3 regions of the Providencia sp. PROV_01 genome follow, and region 3 is predicted to be linked to each of the others. Evidence: predicted binding sites of a transcription regulator. Region 3 holds the regulator's gene; each other region holds the start of a gene.
The links. The regulator CRP, encoded in region 3, controls carbon source genes, mostly activating them, when cyclic AMP is high. The targets are predictions, from matches to a motif close to ATGTGANNNNNNTCACAT.
Positions count from the first base shown of each region.

Region 1 (5,598 bases), 230 kb from region 3:
GACATAAAACATAAATAATCTTACCTAAAACTGCATAGCCAGCTAAAAGGCTATAGCAAGGAGAATTACAATGAAAGTTATTATTACTGGTGGCGCAGGCTTTCTGGGCCAGCAGCTAGCCGCTGCTTTGCTTAAAAATAGCCAGGGTTTAAAATTTGACCACCTTGTTTTAGCCGATATTCAATGCCCTACATCACCGGTTGAAGATGCCAGAGTCAGTTGCGTTGCGTTAGATTTAACGCAAGCAGGCGCGGCTGATAAACTGATCGATGCACAAACCGATGTGGTTTTCCACCTTGCCGCTATCGTAAGTAGTCACGCTGAAAGTGACTTTGACTTGGGTATGAAGGTTAACTTCGAAGCTACTCGCCAATTATTGGAAGTCGCTCGAGCCAAGAACCCAGCAATCAAATTTATGTTCACCAGTTCTCTTGCCGTGTTTGGTGGTGAGCTACCGGATGTCATCACAGACTTGTGTGTCGTTAACCCACAGTCATCCTATGGCGCTCAAAAAGCGATGTGTGAACTGATGGTCAATGACTATTCACGTAAAGGCTTTGTTGATGGCCGTGTGATGCGTTTACCCACCATTAGTATTCGTCCTGGTGTACCCAATAAAGCGGCGTCTTCATTCGCAAGTGGCATTATTCGTGAGCCATTAAATGGGGTTGAAAGTGTTTGCCCTGTCTCCCCTGACCTTGCGCTATGGTTATCTAGCCCTGAAACCGTGATTAACAACTTTATTCATGCGGTCAGTATCCCTGCTGAGAAATTCGGTAAATCTCGCACTGTGAACCTACCAGGTATTACGGTTACTGTTCAAGGCATGATTGATGCCCTGCGTGATGTTGCAGGCAAAGAAGCGGTGGATCTTATTCGTTTTGAACCAGATGAAGCTATTAACCGCATTGTGGCGAGCTGGCCGGGTAAATTTGATATTAGCCGTGCATTGGATCTCGGTTTCCGTGCAGATGGCTCGTTTGGTGATGCGATCCGTTCGTTTATCACTCACCACGGCTCGTCTAAGTAGGAGATAGCCTATGTCCTATATTCCTGTTATTGGCCTCGCAGTGGCCATATTTGTCCTGATCTTTTTAGTATTACGAACGCGTGTTCATGCGTTATTAGCTATGCTAATTGCTGCGGCAATCGCTGGTGTATCTGGTGGTTTGACTGCCGCAGAGACAGTGACAGTCATTACAAAAGGCTTTGGGTCAACACTCGGTAGCATCGGTATCGTTATCGGACTCGGGGTAATGATGGGAAGGGTGCTGGAAGTTTCAGGTGCTGCTGAACAAATCGCTTATAGCTTTATCAAATGGTTAGGTAAAAAGCGTGAAGAATGGGCGTTAGCGATTACGGGTTATATTGTTAGTATTCCTATCTTCGTTGACTCTGCTTTTGTGATTTTATACCCATTGGCAAAAGCATTAGCCAAAAATGGTAAACGTAGCATACTAACTTTAGGCGTTGCACTCGCTGGTGGGCTAGTGGTGACACACCATACCGTTCCACCAACACCAGGGCCTTTAGGCGTGGCAGGGATTTTTGGTGTCGATGTTGGCGCCATGATCCTAGCGGGTATGAGCCTGGCTATCCCTTGTGTTATCGGTATTGTGTTTTACGCAAAATGGTTAGGGACTAAGTACCCTGAATTTATGCCAGATGAAACGGGCAGTGAAGACCTGAAAGAAGTTCACGCTCGTTATATGGAAGAAAAAGCGAATAAGCCATTACCAAGCCTGTTCTTATCGCTTTTACCGATTATCACACCTATTTTGTTAATTTTTATCAATGCTATCAATGGATTAATTCTCAAAACAGAATCTTTCCAAGGTATGGAAAGTAATTGGTATTTCCAAACATTTGAATTCTTAGGCGCACCAATTATTGCATTATCAATTAGTGTGTTGATCTCTGTTTACACATTAATGCCAAAAGCAACAAAAGAAGAAGTCATCGACCGTATGGAAGAAGGCTTACAAGCAGCGGGTATTATCCTGCTAGTTACGGGAGCGGGTGGTGCATTAGGTGCGGTACTGCGTGATAGTGGCACAGGAAATATTCTTGCTGAACATGTTGCAAATCTGCCGATTACACCAGTATTGATTCCGTTTATCATCGCGACATTGGTTCGTTTGATTCAAGGTTCAGGTACGGTAGCAATGATTACCGCAGCATCTATTTCTGCGCCAATCATTAGCCAAATACCGGATATTAACTTATTGGTCGCGGCGCAAGCGGCAACCATGGGGTCTCTGTTCTTCGGTTACTTCAACGACAGCCTGTATTGGGTGGTGAACAGAATGATGGGAATTAAGGACGTTAAACAACAAATGATTGTTTGGTCTATTCCGACCACCATTGCGTGGGCGATAGGCCTAGTTGGTGTCCTCGTTCTTGATGTGATTCTCTAACATAGCGTTATCAGTTTTAGTTCTGCCAAATAATCAAAGCGCCCAGCAATTAGGGGCGCTTTTGTCGTTATGCCAAACTTTCATCTATACTGATGGCAATGGAATTCAAAGAGAAATAAAATTCATGAATTTATGTGATTCAAGTCACTAAACAATGAAATCAATCCTTTATTGCTTTCATTAAAAGTGATATTCATCACTAAAAAAATATCGTTTTCTCGCTATATTACAAATAACGATTAATCAGTATTGACTGATTTAATGATGCCATTGTGTAAAGGAGTTTGAAATGTCTGACGTTTTCCACTTAGGTTTAAAGAAAAGTGACTTACAGGGTGCGACCGTAGCGATTGTTCCTGGGGATCCTAACCGTGTTGAAAAAATTGCACGTCTGATGGATAACCCTGTACACCTTGCGTCATTACGTGAATACACCTCTTGGCGTGGTGAGCTTGACGGAAAAGCTGTCATTGTTTGTTCAACCGGTATCGGTGGTCCATCAACGTCAATTGCAGTTGAAGAACTTGCACAGCTTGGTATCCGTACTTTCTTACGTATTGGTACAACAGGTGCAATCCAAGAAGATATCAATGTCGGTGATGTTCTGGTGACAACTGGGGCAGTGCGCCTAGACGGTGCTAGCCAACACTTCGCACCATTAGAATACCCAGCTGTTGCTGATTTTGACTGTACTAATGCGCTTTATGCCGCAGCGAAAGATGCAGGTGCGACCGTTCATGTTGGTGTTACTGCATCATCTGATACCTTCTACCCAGGTCAAGAGCGTTATGATACCTATACTGGCCGTGTGATGCGTCATTTCAGAGGTTCGATGAAAGAGTGGCAAGACATGGGCGTAATGAACTATGAAATGGAATCAGCCACATTGCTGACTATGTGTTCTAGTAGTAAAGGGTTACGTGCTGGTATGGTTGCGGGTGTTATCGTGAATCGTACCCAACAAGAAATTCCAAATGAAGCGTTACTGAAGAAAACGGAAGGTAACGTATTAAGTATTGTGGTTGAAGCTGCTCGCCGCTTACTGTAGTCCCTGATTTACTGGCCCGTTTACTTGACTTTCACTCGGTTGTGGACAAAAAGTAAGCGGGCTTAGTCCCTTTATCCACTTTTCATTTCTCTTTATTTCCTCGATAGATTTGGCAATTACTAATCAATTTACAGGAAATATTCTGATCCTCTTATTTGCTAGATCTGTTATTGTCATAAAAACAATTATCAATATTATGTGCCCTTAAATTATTCAGGTTACGTTTATTTTATGGCTAACTGGAATGAAAGCTATAGGGCGAAAAGGAATTATTATGTCAACAACACCTTATCTTCATCCTTCTGTTCTGCCTTTGAAGGGCGGTATTAACTTTCGTGATCTCGGTGGTAAAAAACTTGCTAACGGTGGCAAAATTAAGCCCGGTGTCCTGTTTCGTTCCGGTGCGTTAGACCGATTAACACAGGAAGACGAAGCGGTTTTGCGTTCACAAAATCTTTTCCAAATCATTGACTATCGTGATGAAGCTGAAATCTTAGATAAGCCTGATGTCATTTGGCAAGGAGCGCATTATGTGCATGCGCCAGCAAATCCGTTAGCCAAAGAAGTCACCGCAAATTTAGATAAATTAACGCCAGAGATATTGGAACAATTTGATCCGCAAGCCTTTATGTTTCGTTTATATGAATTGTTACCACTGAACAACCCCGCTTATCATCAATTGGTCAATTTACTCAAACAACCAGAAAAAGGTGGCATAGTACAACACTGTGCTGTAGGAAAAGACCGTACGGGCGTCGGGTCCGCATTGGTGTTATTTGCTTTAGGTGCAGATTTAGACACCGTAATGGAAGATTACTTACTGACTAATGAAACACTTGCACCTTACCGCAAACACTTACTTGAAGAGCATGCAAAAACGATGGACGAAAGCATCGTGAAAAAATTTGAGTATGTCTATTCGGTACGTGAAGACTTCTTGAGAACAGCACTAAACAGTATTGAAAGCCAGTATGGCAATGTTGACCAATGGCTAGAAAAAGATTTTGGTTTAGGAAGGCAGCAACGAGAAGTACTGCAAAGCCAGTTTCTGGACTAAGTTGCTCTAATTGGAATATGAGTTGTCGGATAATCCGTTTTTCTTTATCCACAACTCGGTTTTCCCAAAGGTGTTTTTGCTTTGTTTAACTTTGATTTACCACTTTTTCGTTACAGTATTCTGATTATCCCCTAATGAAAGGAACTGACCGTGACACTCAATGAAATTGTCACCATAGTGACGGACTTTACACGCGAACATGAAGTATGGGCGCTTCCTATTATTTTCTTTCTGGCTTTTGGGGAATCTCTGGCATTTTTGTCGCTTCTGTTACCTGCAACGGTTATTTTACTTGCGCTCGGTGCTTTGATTGGTGAAAGTAATATTACTTTCTGGCCAATATGGTTAGCAGCAGCACTTGGTGCTTTCTTTGGGGACTGGCTTTCTTATTGGTTTGGTTATCATTACAAAGAAAATGTACGCCATATGTGGCCGATTTCTCGTAACCCGCAAATGATTGATAAAGGGCAGCGTTTCTTTGACCGATGGGGTATTTGGGGCATTTTCTTTGGGCGCTTCTTCGGGCCTTTGCGAGCCATTGTTCCCTTGGTTGCAGGGATTTGCGCCATGCCACAACGGCATTTCCAACTCGCTAATATCGCTTCTGCGATGATTTGGGCATTTGGTATTCTAGCGCCTGGGGCATTAGGCTTGAAATGGTTTGCGAGCTGGATAGGCTAAGCTTGCGAAGCGCTTCGCAAAATTTTCTTCAATGGCTAAATTACCTCTGGACACTTATACAGTATCCCATTACCTTACACTAGACTTTGTAAAGTAAGGATTTAACCGTGGATACCTCTCTTTTATATGCTGTTATTGGTGCGTTGAGTGGCGTTTTAGTTGGTGGCTTGGCAACGTGGTTCTCTATTGCCCAAAAAATTACGCAAAAAGATCAGGAACTGCAACAACTCAACCGCCAACTTGCGGCAAGTGACGAAAAAAATATTCACCTTGCGCAATGGAAAGAAGAATACGAAAGGCTAGATCAAGAGCTGCGTACTCAAAGGGATATTAACCGAGAACAAGAAGCAGAGCTTCGCGAGGTAATCACTCGTTTTGAACAGAACCAGCTAGCC
Region 1 is NZ_JBRFKD010000002.1:925,524-931,121, forward strand. Features, by position in the region: gene ACU696_RS04840 (DeoR/GlpR family DNA-binding transcription regulator) at 1-7, shown strand, start outside; gene denD (D-erythronate dehydrogenase) at 71-1,030, shown strand; gene ACU696_RS04850 (GntP family permease) at 1,041-2,417, shown strand; gene udp (uridine phosphorylase) at 2,707-3,465, shown strand; gene ACU696_RS04860 (tyrosine-protein phosphatase) at 3,740-4,522, shown strand; gene ACU696_RS04865 (DedA family protein) at 4,673-5,203, shown strand; gene rmuC (DNA recombination protein RmuC) at 5,311-5,598, shown strand, end outside.
Region 1: a site for CRP is predicted at 2,602-2,619, ahead of udp (uridine phosphorylase). Genes of this name have one in related genera too.

Region 2 (5,598 bases), 240 kb from region 3:
TGGTTTAAATTATTCACCTCAGCGGCAATGTCTTGTGCAAAACCAATCCCATTTAGGTGAGCGGATAGTGTCGTTCCTTTATTTAAGAACGTTATCAGGGATTTTTTATCAGTAGTTACAAAAGTCACTTTCATATTATGTAGTTGCAGTGGACGATGTAAAAATAGGGTAATTCGACCATCACTGATATTTTCGGGCAATACATATGACGCTTTACGAGCAAACATCGCATTGTTTTTATTGACTTTAAATGCATCTTGGTTGTTTTGGTCTTGGGTCGATGACATCCATTGCTGATAAATCTGCTCTATTTCTCGAGTCAACTTTCGCTGCTGCCAGCCATCTTCTTGTAATAATGACTGTAATAGTTGTGGTAACGCATTCATAGATTGCATGTCATGCCAGAGGCAATCTTTTAATAACACAAGATCTAGAGGAGATACACTATTACGACCATTAAAGAAAGCACTTGCTTGTAATAAATAAACCGCTTTCTTCCAGCGCCTATCTGAAACATAAACCTGTTTGTCTGTTGCATCTAGTTGCTGACGTAATTGGTAAATTAATTCAAAACAGTGATCGGGTAGCGTAATTTTGGGTATTTCTTGTTGCCACTGTTGGTATTCTTCATCACTGATTTTTAAATGTTCCGGCATTTGAGATTCATTCAGTGATGATTTTCCTGTTAATAGTGCGCGAAAATTTTGTTTTTCTTGCACTTTATCCAGCCAAATACGTACTAGCATTCTGTCGAATAGCGCTTCAAGGCTATTATCTGCATCAGGCAATTCATTGGATGCCGTTACTAATAACCGCATCGGGATAGATTTTTCTTCATCACCATTACGGAACTTGCGCTCATTTACCGCGGTTAATAAAGTATTTAAGATGGCAGGGCCTGCTTTCCATATCTCATCAAGGAATACGACTTCAGCGTCAGGTAAATAACCTTTAGTTAAACGTTCATATCGCCCTTCATCTTTTAACGCTTGTATTGAAAGAGGGCCAAAGATTTCTTCGGGTGTTGAAAATCGTGTCATTAAGTACTCAAAAGCATTCGCATGACGAAAAGCATATTTCATTCTTCGTGCAATTAAGCTTTTGGCAATACCCGGAGGGCCTAATAGAAATACGCTTTCGCCGCTTAATGTGGCTAATAAGCACAAACGAATAGCCTGCTGGCGTTCATATAAACCGCTTTCAAGGTAATTGCTTAGTTGGGCAATTCGTTCAGCAAGCTGCATTATTCATTCCTTTTATTAATAGAGGTGTTGATATCAAAACTATCAATTTCTTTTATTACATACTGCGACCTATTTTTCCATTTTTCTTTGACATGCCCCAATAAATAAGAAAAAACGATTCAGCTACAAGTGATTCAATAAGTTATTGTTTTTAAGCTTTTCTAGTGCGAACGAAACGTTTCGATATTGATCACAAATATCAACCATCAATATTGAGTTGTGACTTATCTTTACTATGATTACATGAGCGAAACGTTTCGCTTACTAGAATGGCGGTGAAAAATGAAAAAGGGTGTTTTACTTAATGCCAACGTTACCTCTGTAATTGCCAAGTTAGGTCATACGGACCAAATAACGCTTGCTGATGCAGGTTTGCCTATTTCTCAAGGAACGGAGCGTATTGATTTAGCCATTACTCAAGGCTTACCCGATTTCATGTCAGTTTTAAGTGTCATTACTCAAGAGATGCAAGTCGAAAAAGCCATTCTAGCTGAGGAAATCAGTACCATTAACCCACAAATGGAAGACGCTATTTTAGCTCACTTACAACAGTTAGAAGTCACCCAAAATAATACGATTGAAATTATTTATTGCACCCATGAACGTTTTAAACAGCTGACTCATGACAGTAAAGCGGTGATCCGTACCGGAGAATGTTCACCGTTCGCTAACATTATTCTTTGTTCTGGTGTGACTTTCTGAGGTGATTATGCAACCTTTATTAGAACTTATCGGGATCGATAAATCATTTCCAGGGGTAAAAGCCCTTAATGGGGCAACATTAAATGTCTACCCAGGAAAAGTCATGGCGCTGGTGGGGGAAAATGGGGCTGGCAAATCAACCATGATGAAAGTGCTGACGGGTATTTATAAAAAAGATGCTGGTCAAATCCGCTACTTAGGTAAAGAAGTTGCATTCAATGGCCCTAAAAGCTCCCAAGAAGCAGGAATAGGGATTATCCACCAAGAACTTAATTTAATACCTGAATTAACCATCGCAGAGAATATTTTTCTTGGTCGAGAGTATGTTAATGCGTTTGGCAAAATTGACTGGAAAAAAATGTTCAGTGAGTCTGACAAACTGCTTAAACGGCTTAACCTTGATTATGATAGCCATCAAACTATTGCAGAGCTTTCTATCGGCGAACAACAAATGGTGGAAATCGCTAAAGTCCTGAGCTTTCAATCACAAGTCATTATTATGGATGAACCCACAGATGCGCTAACCGACACAGAAACAGAATCCTTATTTAGAGTTATCGAAGACTTAAAAGCTCAAGGCTGCGGTATTGTTTATATTTCCCATCGTTTAAAAGAAATTTTTGAAATTTGCGACGATGTAACGGTGTTTCGCGATGGCCAGTTTATTGGTGAGAAACCCGTGAGTGAATTAGAAGAAGAAAAACTCATTGAAATGATGGTTGGTCGTAAACTTGAAGACCAGTATCCAAGAGTTGAGGTAGAAACCGGAAATATTAGGCTGCAACTTGAAGGCGTATCTGGGCCTGGTGTAACAAATGCCAACTTCACCCTGAAGAGCGGGGAAATTTTAGGCGTATCTGGCTTGATGGGCGCGGGGCGTACAGAGTTGATGAAAATCATCTACGGCGCGGCGACAAAAAAATCGGGCACGATAAAACTGGAAGGCAAACTCGTAACACTGAAAACACCACAAGACGGGCTGAATAATGGCATTGTTTATATTTCAGAAGACCGTAAACGTGATGGATTAGTATTAGGTATGTCAGTGAAAGAAAATATGTCATTGACAGCATTACGTTATTTCAGTCGTGTGGGAGGAAGCCTCAAGCATGGGGAAGAGCAGCAAACCGTTAGCGATTTCATTCGGTTATTCAATATTAAAACCCCGTCAATGGACCAAATAATTGGCAATCTTTCTGGTGGTAATCAGCAAAAAGTGGCCATTGCGCGCGGTTTGATGACAAGACCAAAAGTACTGATCCTTGATGAGCCAACTCGCGGTGTAGACGTTGGTGCTAAAAAAGAAATCTATCAATTAATTAACCAATTTAAAAAAGAAGGGCTGAGTATCATTTTAGTTTCTTCAGAAATGCCTGAAGTAATAGGAATGAGTGACCGCATTTTGGTGATGCACGAAGGTCATATCAGTGGTGAATTTTCAGCCAAAGACGCGACGCAGGAAGCCTTAATGGCAGCCGCCGTGGGTAAAAATTATGGCTCAGTTCAGGAGTTATCAGTATGAGTTCAACTACCGCATCATCAAAACGTTGGTTCAGCAAAGCATGGCTGATGGAGCAAAAATCATTAATCGCACTATTAGTTTTGATTGCCATCGTATCAACATTAAGCCCGAATTTTTTTACGGTTAATAACCTATTCAATATCCTACAACAAACCTCCGTTAATGCCATTATGGCCGTTGGAATGACATTAGTTATCTTAACGTCTGGAATTGACCTCTCTGTTGGGTCCTTATTAGCCTTAACGGGAGCAGTTGCAGCCTCAATGGTCGGGGCTGAAGTTAACGCATTAGTGGCTGTTGCGGGAGCACTAGCACTCGGTGCCGCTATCGGTGCATGTACAGGAGTGATTGTTGCAAAAGGAAAAGTCCAAGCTTTCATTGCGACTTTAGTCATGATGCTACTACTGCGCGGTGTGACACGAGTTTACACAGACGGCAGTCCTATCAATACAGGATTTAGTGATAACGCAGACTTATTTGGTTGGTTTGGTATTGGCCGCCCATTTGGTATTCCTACCCCAGTCTGGTTAATGATCATCGTTTTTGCTGCGGCATGGTATATGTTGCACCATACTCGCCTTGGTCGTTACATCTACGCACTTGGTGGGAATGAAGCGGCTACCCGTCTTTCTGGTATTAATGTCGACCGCATTAAAATAGTGGTTTATGCCTTATGTGGACTGCTAGCGGCATTGGCGAGTGTCATTGAAGTTGCACGTTTATCATCAGCTCAGCCAATGGCAGGTAATGGGTATGAACTTGATGCTATCGCTGCGGTTGTACTTGGTGGTACCAGCCTTGCTGGTGGTAAGGGGCGTATCGTCGGAACATTGATTGGTGCGCTTATCCTTGGTTTCTTAAACAATGGATTAAACTTATTAGGTATTTCGTCAAACTACCAGATGATTGTTAAAGCTGTCGTCATCTTACTTGCTGTACTTGTTGATAATAAAAAGTAACCCTACAGGAAAATTATTATGAAACTGAACAAACTAGCAACGTTATTATCTGCAGTTGCACTGAGTGCAACGGTTAGTGTGAATGCGATGGCGAAAGATAGCATTGCACTCGTAATTTCTACATTGAATAACCCATTCTTTGTGACGATGAAAGACAGCGCACAAAAAGAAGCGGATAAACTCGGTTATGAGCTGATTGTTTTAGATTCTCAAGACAACCCAGCCAAAGAATTAGCAAACGTACAAGATTTAACCGTTCGCGGTACAAAATTAATGTTAATTAACCCAACAGATTCAGATGCAGTGGGTAACTCAATATTAATGGCGAATAAAGCGAATATACCTGTAATTACTTTGGATAGAGCGGCTAACAAAGGTGAAGTTGTCAGCCATGTCGCATCTGATAACCGCATGGGCGGGAAGATGGCCGCTGACTACATTGCACAAAAAACAGGCAGTGAGTCTAAAGTTATTCAATTAGAAGGCATTTCAGGCACATCAGCCGCACGTGAGCGCGGTGAAGGTTTTAACACCGGTGCGAAAGAGCACAAATTCAATTTACTGGCGAGCCAACCGGCTGATTTCGATAGAACAAAAGGCTTGAACGTAATGCAAAACTTGTTAACGGCACATCCAGCTGTTCAAGCTGTATTTGCACAAAACGATGAAATGGCATTAGGGGCGTTAAGAGCTCTGCAAACCGCAGGCCGTACCGATGTTCTGGTTGTCGGTTTTGATGGAACAAATGATGGTATCAAAGCCGTTGAAGGCGGAAAATTAGGTGCAACCATTGCACAGCGCCCAGACCAAATTGGGATTGTTGGTGTTCAGATTGCAGATAAAGTCTTAAAAGGCGAAAAAGTGGATTCAACGGTTCCGGTTGAATTGGAATTAGTGGTAAAACAATAAGATAAAAACCGCCGTGGTATACTGCGGCGGTTTATTTAGTTTGCAATTCATTGGGTCATCAAAAAAGGAAATAAACGTTATGGGTACAGCAAAGCTGGTGGTTCTCGGTAGTATCAATGCTGATCATATATTAAATGTTAAGCATTTCCCTCAACCGGGTGAAACAGTTAGGGGTGATCATTACCAAGTTGCGTTTGGTGGAAAAGGCGCTAACCAAGCTGTTGCTGCTGGTCGCAGTGGTGCTGACATAACATTTATTGCC
Region 2 is NZ_JBRFKD010000002.1:457,080-462,677, forward strand. Features, by position in the region: gene ravA (ATPase RavA) at 1-1,244, opposite strand, end outside; gene rbsD (D-ribose pyranase) at 1,527-1,946, shown strand; gene rbsA (ribose ABC transporter ATP-binding protein RbsA) at 1,954-3,468, shown strand; gene rbsC (ribose ABC transporter permease) at 3,465-4,427, shown strand; gene rbsB (ribose ABC transporter substrate-binding protein RbsB) at 4,446-5,336, shown strand; gene rbsK (ribokinase) at 5,416-5,598, shown strand, end outside.
Region 2: a site for CRP is predicted at 1,423-1,440, ahead of rbsD (D-ribose pyranase). Genes of this name have one in related genera too.

Region 3 (5,598 bases):
CTTTTGTCATAAAAAAGTTGCGTGTTTTCCAACATAATCATGTCGTAAAACCATCAAATAAGGCTCACAACCCTAACACCCGTTAATCCGCTTCATGCACTATTGATTAAAATAGTGCTTATAAGCGCAGCACAGGGAGTCCACGATGTCTAAAAAGCACCCAATCATTGCTATCACCGGTTCAAGCGGGGCTGGCACAACGTCAACTAGCCAAGCATTTCGTAAAGTCTTTCATCAATTAAATATCCAGCCTGCAACATTAGAAGGGGATAGTTTTCACCGCTATACACGCCCTGAAATGGATATGGCTATCCGAAAAGCCAGAGAACAAGGCCGGCACATCAGTTACTTTGGCCCCGAAGCGAATGATTTTGCTTTGCTTGAACAAACTTTAGTCGACTATGCAAAAACGGGTTGTGGGCAATCCCGTAAATATCTACATACTTATGATGAAGCGGTACCTTATGGCTTGCAGCCCGGGACATTTACCCCTTGGGAACCGCTGCCAGATAAAACGGATATTTTGTTTTATGAGGGGCTACATGGCGGTGTTGTCACACCGGAACATAATGTCGCACAACATGTTGATTTACTTGTCGGTGTTGTCCCTATAGTCAACCTAGAATGGATCCAAAAATTAATCCGTGATACGACAGAGCGAGGGCACTCCCGCGAAGCCGTTATGGACTCTGTCGTGCGTTCTATGGGTGACTATATTAATTACATCACGCCACAATTTTCTCGCACTCACATCAATTTTCAACGCGTTCCGACGGTAGATACCTCCAACCCATTTTCGGCTAAAGCCATTCCATCACAAGATGAAAGCTTTATTGTGATCCGCTTTCGTGGGCTAGAGCAAATTGATTTCCCCTATTTGCTATCAATGATATCTGGCTCTTTCATTTCTGCAATGAATACAATTGTCGTCCCCGGAGGAAAACTAGGTTTAGCCATGGAATTAATTATGGCGCCAATAGTCGAAAAACTAATTAATCAAAAGGACAACAATTAAATTATTTTTTGATTAATAAATAAGATGCTTATCATTAATTAAGGTAAGCATCTTTTAATTCAAATATACCAATAAAAATTAAATTTATTTTTAGCTTTTTATTTCAAAGCTGTGTGTGACTTCAACGGTTTTCTCTAACATCAATGCGACTGAACAATATTTTTCAGCAGAAAGTTGAACGGCTCGTTCGACCGCTTTTTCCGTTAATTCATTCCCTGTTACAATAAAATGTAAATGGATTTTCACAAAATAACGAGGGGCTTCTTCGCGACGCTGTGAGGTTAATTTCACCTCACAATCCGTAATATCATAGCGGCCTTTTTGTAGAATCGAAACGACATCAATCGCGCTGCAACCACCCGCAGCCATTAGCACCATTTCCATTGGGCTTGGAGCTTTATCACCTGCATTGCCGTCCATCATCACTTGGTGCCCAGACGCAGACTCCCCTAGAAAAGAAAGTCCTTCAACCCACTTAACTCTTGCTTCCATTATATTTCCCCTTGAAATGAAATCGGTTTAAAGGCTACATTGTTCCATAGATACAATGAATGTTATATCAACTTTATTTGGCTGAAGCGATACAGGGAAGACTTTCTTTATTGGATATGCTACAAACAATACTTAGTTGATAGGATTAAGATCAAAACTCAACGGTTTAATTGATCATATTATAGTGTTGATATCAATTTGCGTTACCCAAAGCAATCAAAAACGCTGAAGCAATCAGCTGTTAGATTATTTAAAGGTATATAAGGCAAATTAATATGCTAAGCTAGTGACTTTAAAGCCAGCCTTTCTAGTATGTTTTTCTGAATGGCTGCAATAACATACAGAGGATAACGCTAATGGTTCTCGGCAAGCCACAAACAGACCCTACTCTTGAATGGTTTTTGTCACACTGCCATATTCATAAATATCCATCCAAGAGCACTCTTATCCATCAGGGTGAGAAAGCAGAAACCCTTTACTATATCGTTAAAGGTTCGGTGGCTGTTTTAATTAAAGATGAAGAAGGCAAAGAAATGATCCTCTCTTACCTGAATCAGGGGGATTTCATTGGTGAGCTTGGGTTATTTGAAGAAGGGCAAGAACGTACTGCGTGGGTTAGAGCCAAAATAGCCTGCGAAGTTGCTGAAATTTCTTACAAAAAATTCCGTCAATTAATTCAGGTAAACCCTGATATTTTAATGCGCCTTTCTGCGCAAATGGCTAGTCGCTTACAAACAACATCTGAGAAAGTCGGTAACCTCGCATTCTTAGACGTTACAGGCCGTATTGCTCAAACGCTATTAAACTTAGCTAAACAACCTGATGCAATGACACACCCAGACGGTATGCAAATCAAAATTACTCGTCAGGAAATAGGCCAAATCGTGGGTTGTTCCCGTGAAACAGTCGGCCGTATTCTAAAAATGTTAGAAGACCAAAACCTGATCTCTGCACATGGTAAAACCATTGTTGTTTACGGTACTCGTTAATTAACCTTTCAGCCTGGCCACCTTTGGCTGGGCTATTTATTTATCATATTAAATTCTAATAAAATCGCTTCTTTATATTCTCTTTATCACTTCCCCTTATAGAATAATAATTATTATCTTATTAATTAGGGAAATATTTATGACCATTACATTAGACTATTTATCGGGTAATCCGACGATTTTCAAAAAAATCATTAATTCCGATGATTTCATCAAAAAAATTTTTACGATTACCTCTTCACTGAAAAAAAGTCCACTTGATACGAATAACCAGCTAAAACCAACTCGTACCTGTAGCACTGAGAGTATTGATTCCGCCTATGAGAGCGACTTAGAAGAAACCAATAATATTAAGTGTTTAAGCACTGGTGAATTTTACGAAAAAGTCAATCAATTGAAAATTAAGCTATACGGAAAATATTCATCTACTTTTCTTTCTGAGCAAAGTACAGACTCATTAATAAAAGAAAATAGAGTTATTCTTGACCAATACAAAGAACTCCCCAAAAAAAATGCTGAATATGCTGATTTTTTATATCGCGATATTAGAATCCCTGGCATTAACAATAAAAGTCTACAAGAAAAAAAAGAGATTATAAAAAAATTTGTATTACCTAAACCTCTAACTAATAAAAATGGTTCAATGCTTCCTTTAAAAAAACAAATCATTCAAGAGTCTATTCGTCATATCACACTACCTTCCGTGGGTATAAAATATAAAACAGAAAGCAAATTTAATAAGAAATTAGTTTATATACATTACAAAATTTGTGAAGAAAATCGGCCTAATCAAAGAATCACCTCTTTGCCAAAAACCACTTTTGAGTTCAAGGGAAATATACCGCAAACAAAGTCATCATTACTAAGAGCACAACGAATAAAAGAACATTATAATTTATCGAGTAAAATTACCACACAGAAAACCAGCCTTAGCAAAGATAACTTAGCAAAAAATAAAATTTTAGTTAATAGTTCTGATTTATTAAAAATAATAGAAAAAGAATACCAATTGACCCAAGAAATGAATAACCATATAAAAATAATCGCTGAAATAGACGCCCAAATGAAGACTAACTCTCAATTACTAGCACTTTACAAGTCACCAATAATAAAATAAGTAAAATCGACTTATTATTCAATCAATTAAAATATTTGCATTGGCTAGAACAAATCCAAACACAAATATCACACACATGTAAATAAATAATCATAAACATCGATTTATTATATTAACTAACCTAAAAACAACCCAAAATAGCATTAATTGATAATTAAGGATCTCTCATGCACATAGACACCATCAATAGAAATGTAAGCAATCCCATCTTTAAAAAAAACATAGCATTAGAAATAGCGGAAAATTATTTCCCAATAATTAAGAAAATACGTAATACTAGATTGAATAATTTCATTCATTTATTTAGTTTTAACAAAAAAAACAAAGTAAATATGGATTCAAAGTTTTACTTAGAGTTAAAAAAAATAGAAACCAAAAAAAATGAGAATAACTCACGATTAAAAGTCGAATTAAATCAAAATAAAATAATATCATTAGAAAATGAACTACTTAAAAAGTCGTTTGAAATATCCCCAACAGTAAAAAACACTAAAGATGAAATTAATAGAAAAATAAGTAACGCATTAAAAATAGACAAGCCCTATGTAGAAGAATTAGTCAACAATAAAATAATTAAAGAACAGAATGACCTAATAGACCATTACACATACCATATTAAAAATATAGAATTAATTGAAACTAAAGAACAATTAAAAAATGATATATACAAATTAAAATTAGAGATAAAAAACGAGTCAAAAATAAGAGGGATTTATTATCTTGAAAAAAAACATGAAATATTAGAGTCATCATATAAAGAGATAGAAAATACATTTGGGGTGGAAGACCAAAATGAAAATTTAAAATCATTAATTAATTTACAATTAATCATTAAAAATTTATTAATTAAAGAATTAGATGATATTAAAAACAAAATTCATAATATAACGTTAAATAACTATAATAAAAAATCCATTAACCCCAAAAAAAGTCAAATATCGAAAAAATTAATGGAAGAAAAAAACAGCGTAACCCCAGAAGAGTCAATAATTAAAAAAAATTTAATTATCTGTGATGAAGATGGTACCCCTATTTATCATGATGAGGACCATAACTTTGATTTTGATGACGAATTAACTTTTTTAGCGAAGCCCGAAACCAATGAAATGGAAGATTCGTCATTAGTTAAAACACTAAGACTCGAAAATAGAGAATTAAAAAACTCGCTAGAGGAGTTAAGCAATAACTATTTCACTCTGCTTGATAAATTCCATCATAGGTCACACGAATACATTCTAAATACAATAACTCTTACTGACGTACCTCTAGATGATTTATCTACAAATGAAGAAACTATCGTCAAGCAGCCAAGTGAAATTAAACAAAAAACAATAGATAGTAAAGAGAACGTCACGGCAAAAAATACACAGAACAATCGTAGTTTAATGCAGAAAAAAACAGTTGTGAATTATTCACATTCCCATAACAGTCAATGTCTGGCTGCTGGCATCACCATATCCAGCACACCAGAACAATTGCAACAAAAACAAATAGAATTAAAAGCGAAAAATACAATAAAAATATCTGGCCGAAATAGAACGTAATATTAACGATACAAGTTGCAGAGACAGAAATGCCTCTGCAACTTTTCAATAAACCACTAATTCAATAACTTACCAATCGCCGTTTCTAATTTCGCCATGCCGCTATTAATTTCTTCCTCGGAAATAATCAGTGAAGGCGTAAAACGTAAAACATTGGTGCCGGCATTGAGCATCATCAGACCTTCTACTGCACTGGCTTGCAGGATATCTTTCGAGCGATTCAATAGTTTGCCATCTAATTCAGCGCCAATTAATAACCCCATTCCTCTGATCTCAGAGAAAATGTGATATTTATCATTCAGTTTATTTAAATGAGCGACAAATAATTCACGACGCTTTTCGACACCATTTAATACTTCCTCAGTATTAATAATATCAAACGCCGCATTACCAACTGCACACGCTAAGGGATTGCCACCATAGGTGGTACCGTGCGCACCC
Region 3 is NZ_JBRFKD010000002.1:696,723-702,320, reverse strand. Features, by position in the region: gene ACU696_RS03980 (phosphoribulokinase) at 146-1,015, shown strand; gene ACU696_RS03975 (OsmC family protein) at 1,106-1,507, opposite strand; gene crp (cAMP-activated global transcriptional regulator CRP) at 1,864-2,496, shown strand; gene ACU696_RS03965 (hypothetical protein) at 2,636-3,613, shown strand; gene ACU696_RS03960 (hypothetical protein) at 3,781-5,157, shown strand; gene ACU696_RS03955 (aspartate aminotransferase family protein) at 5,214-5,598, opposite strand, start outside.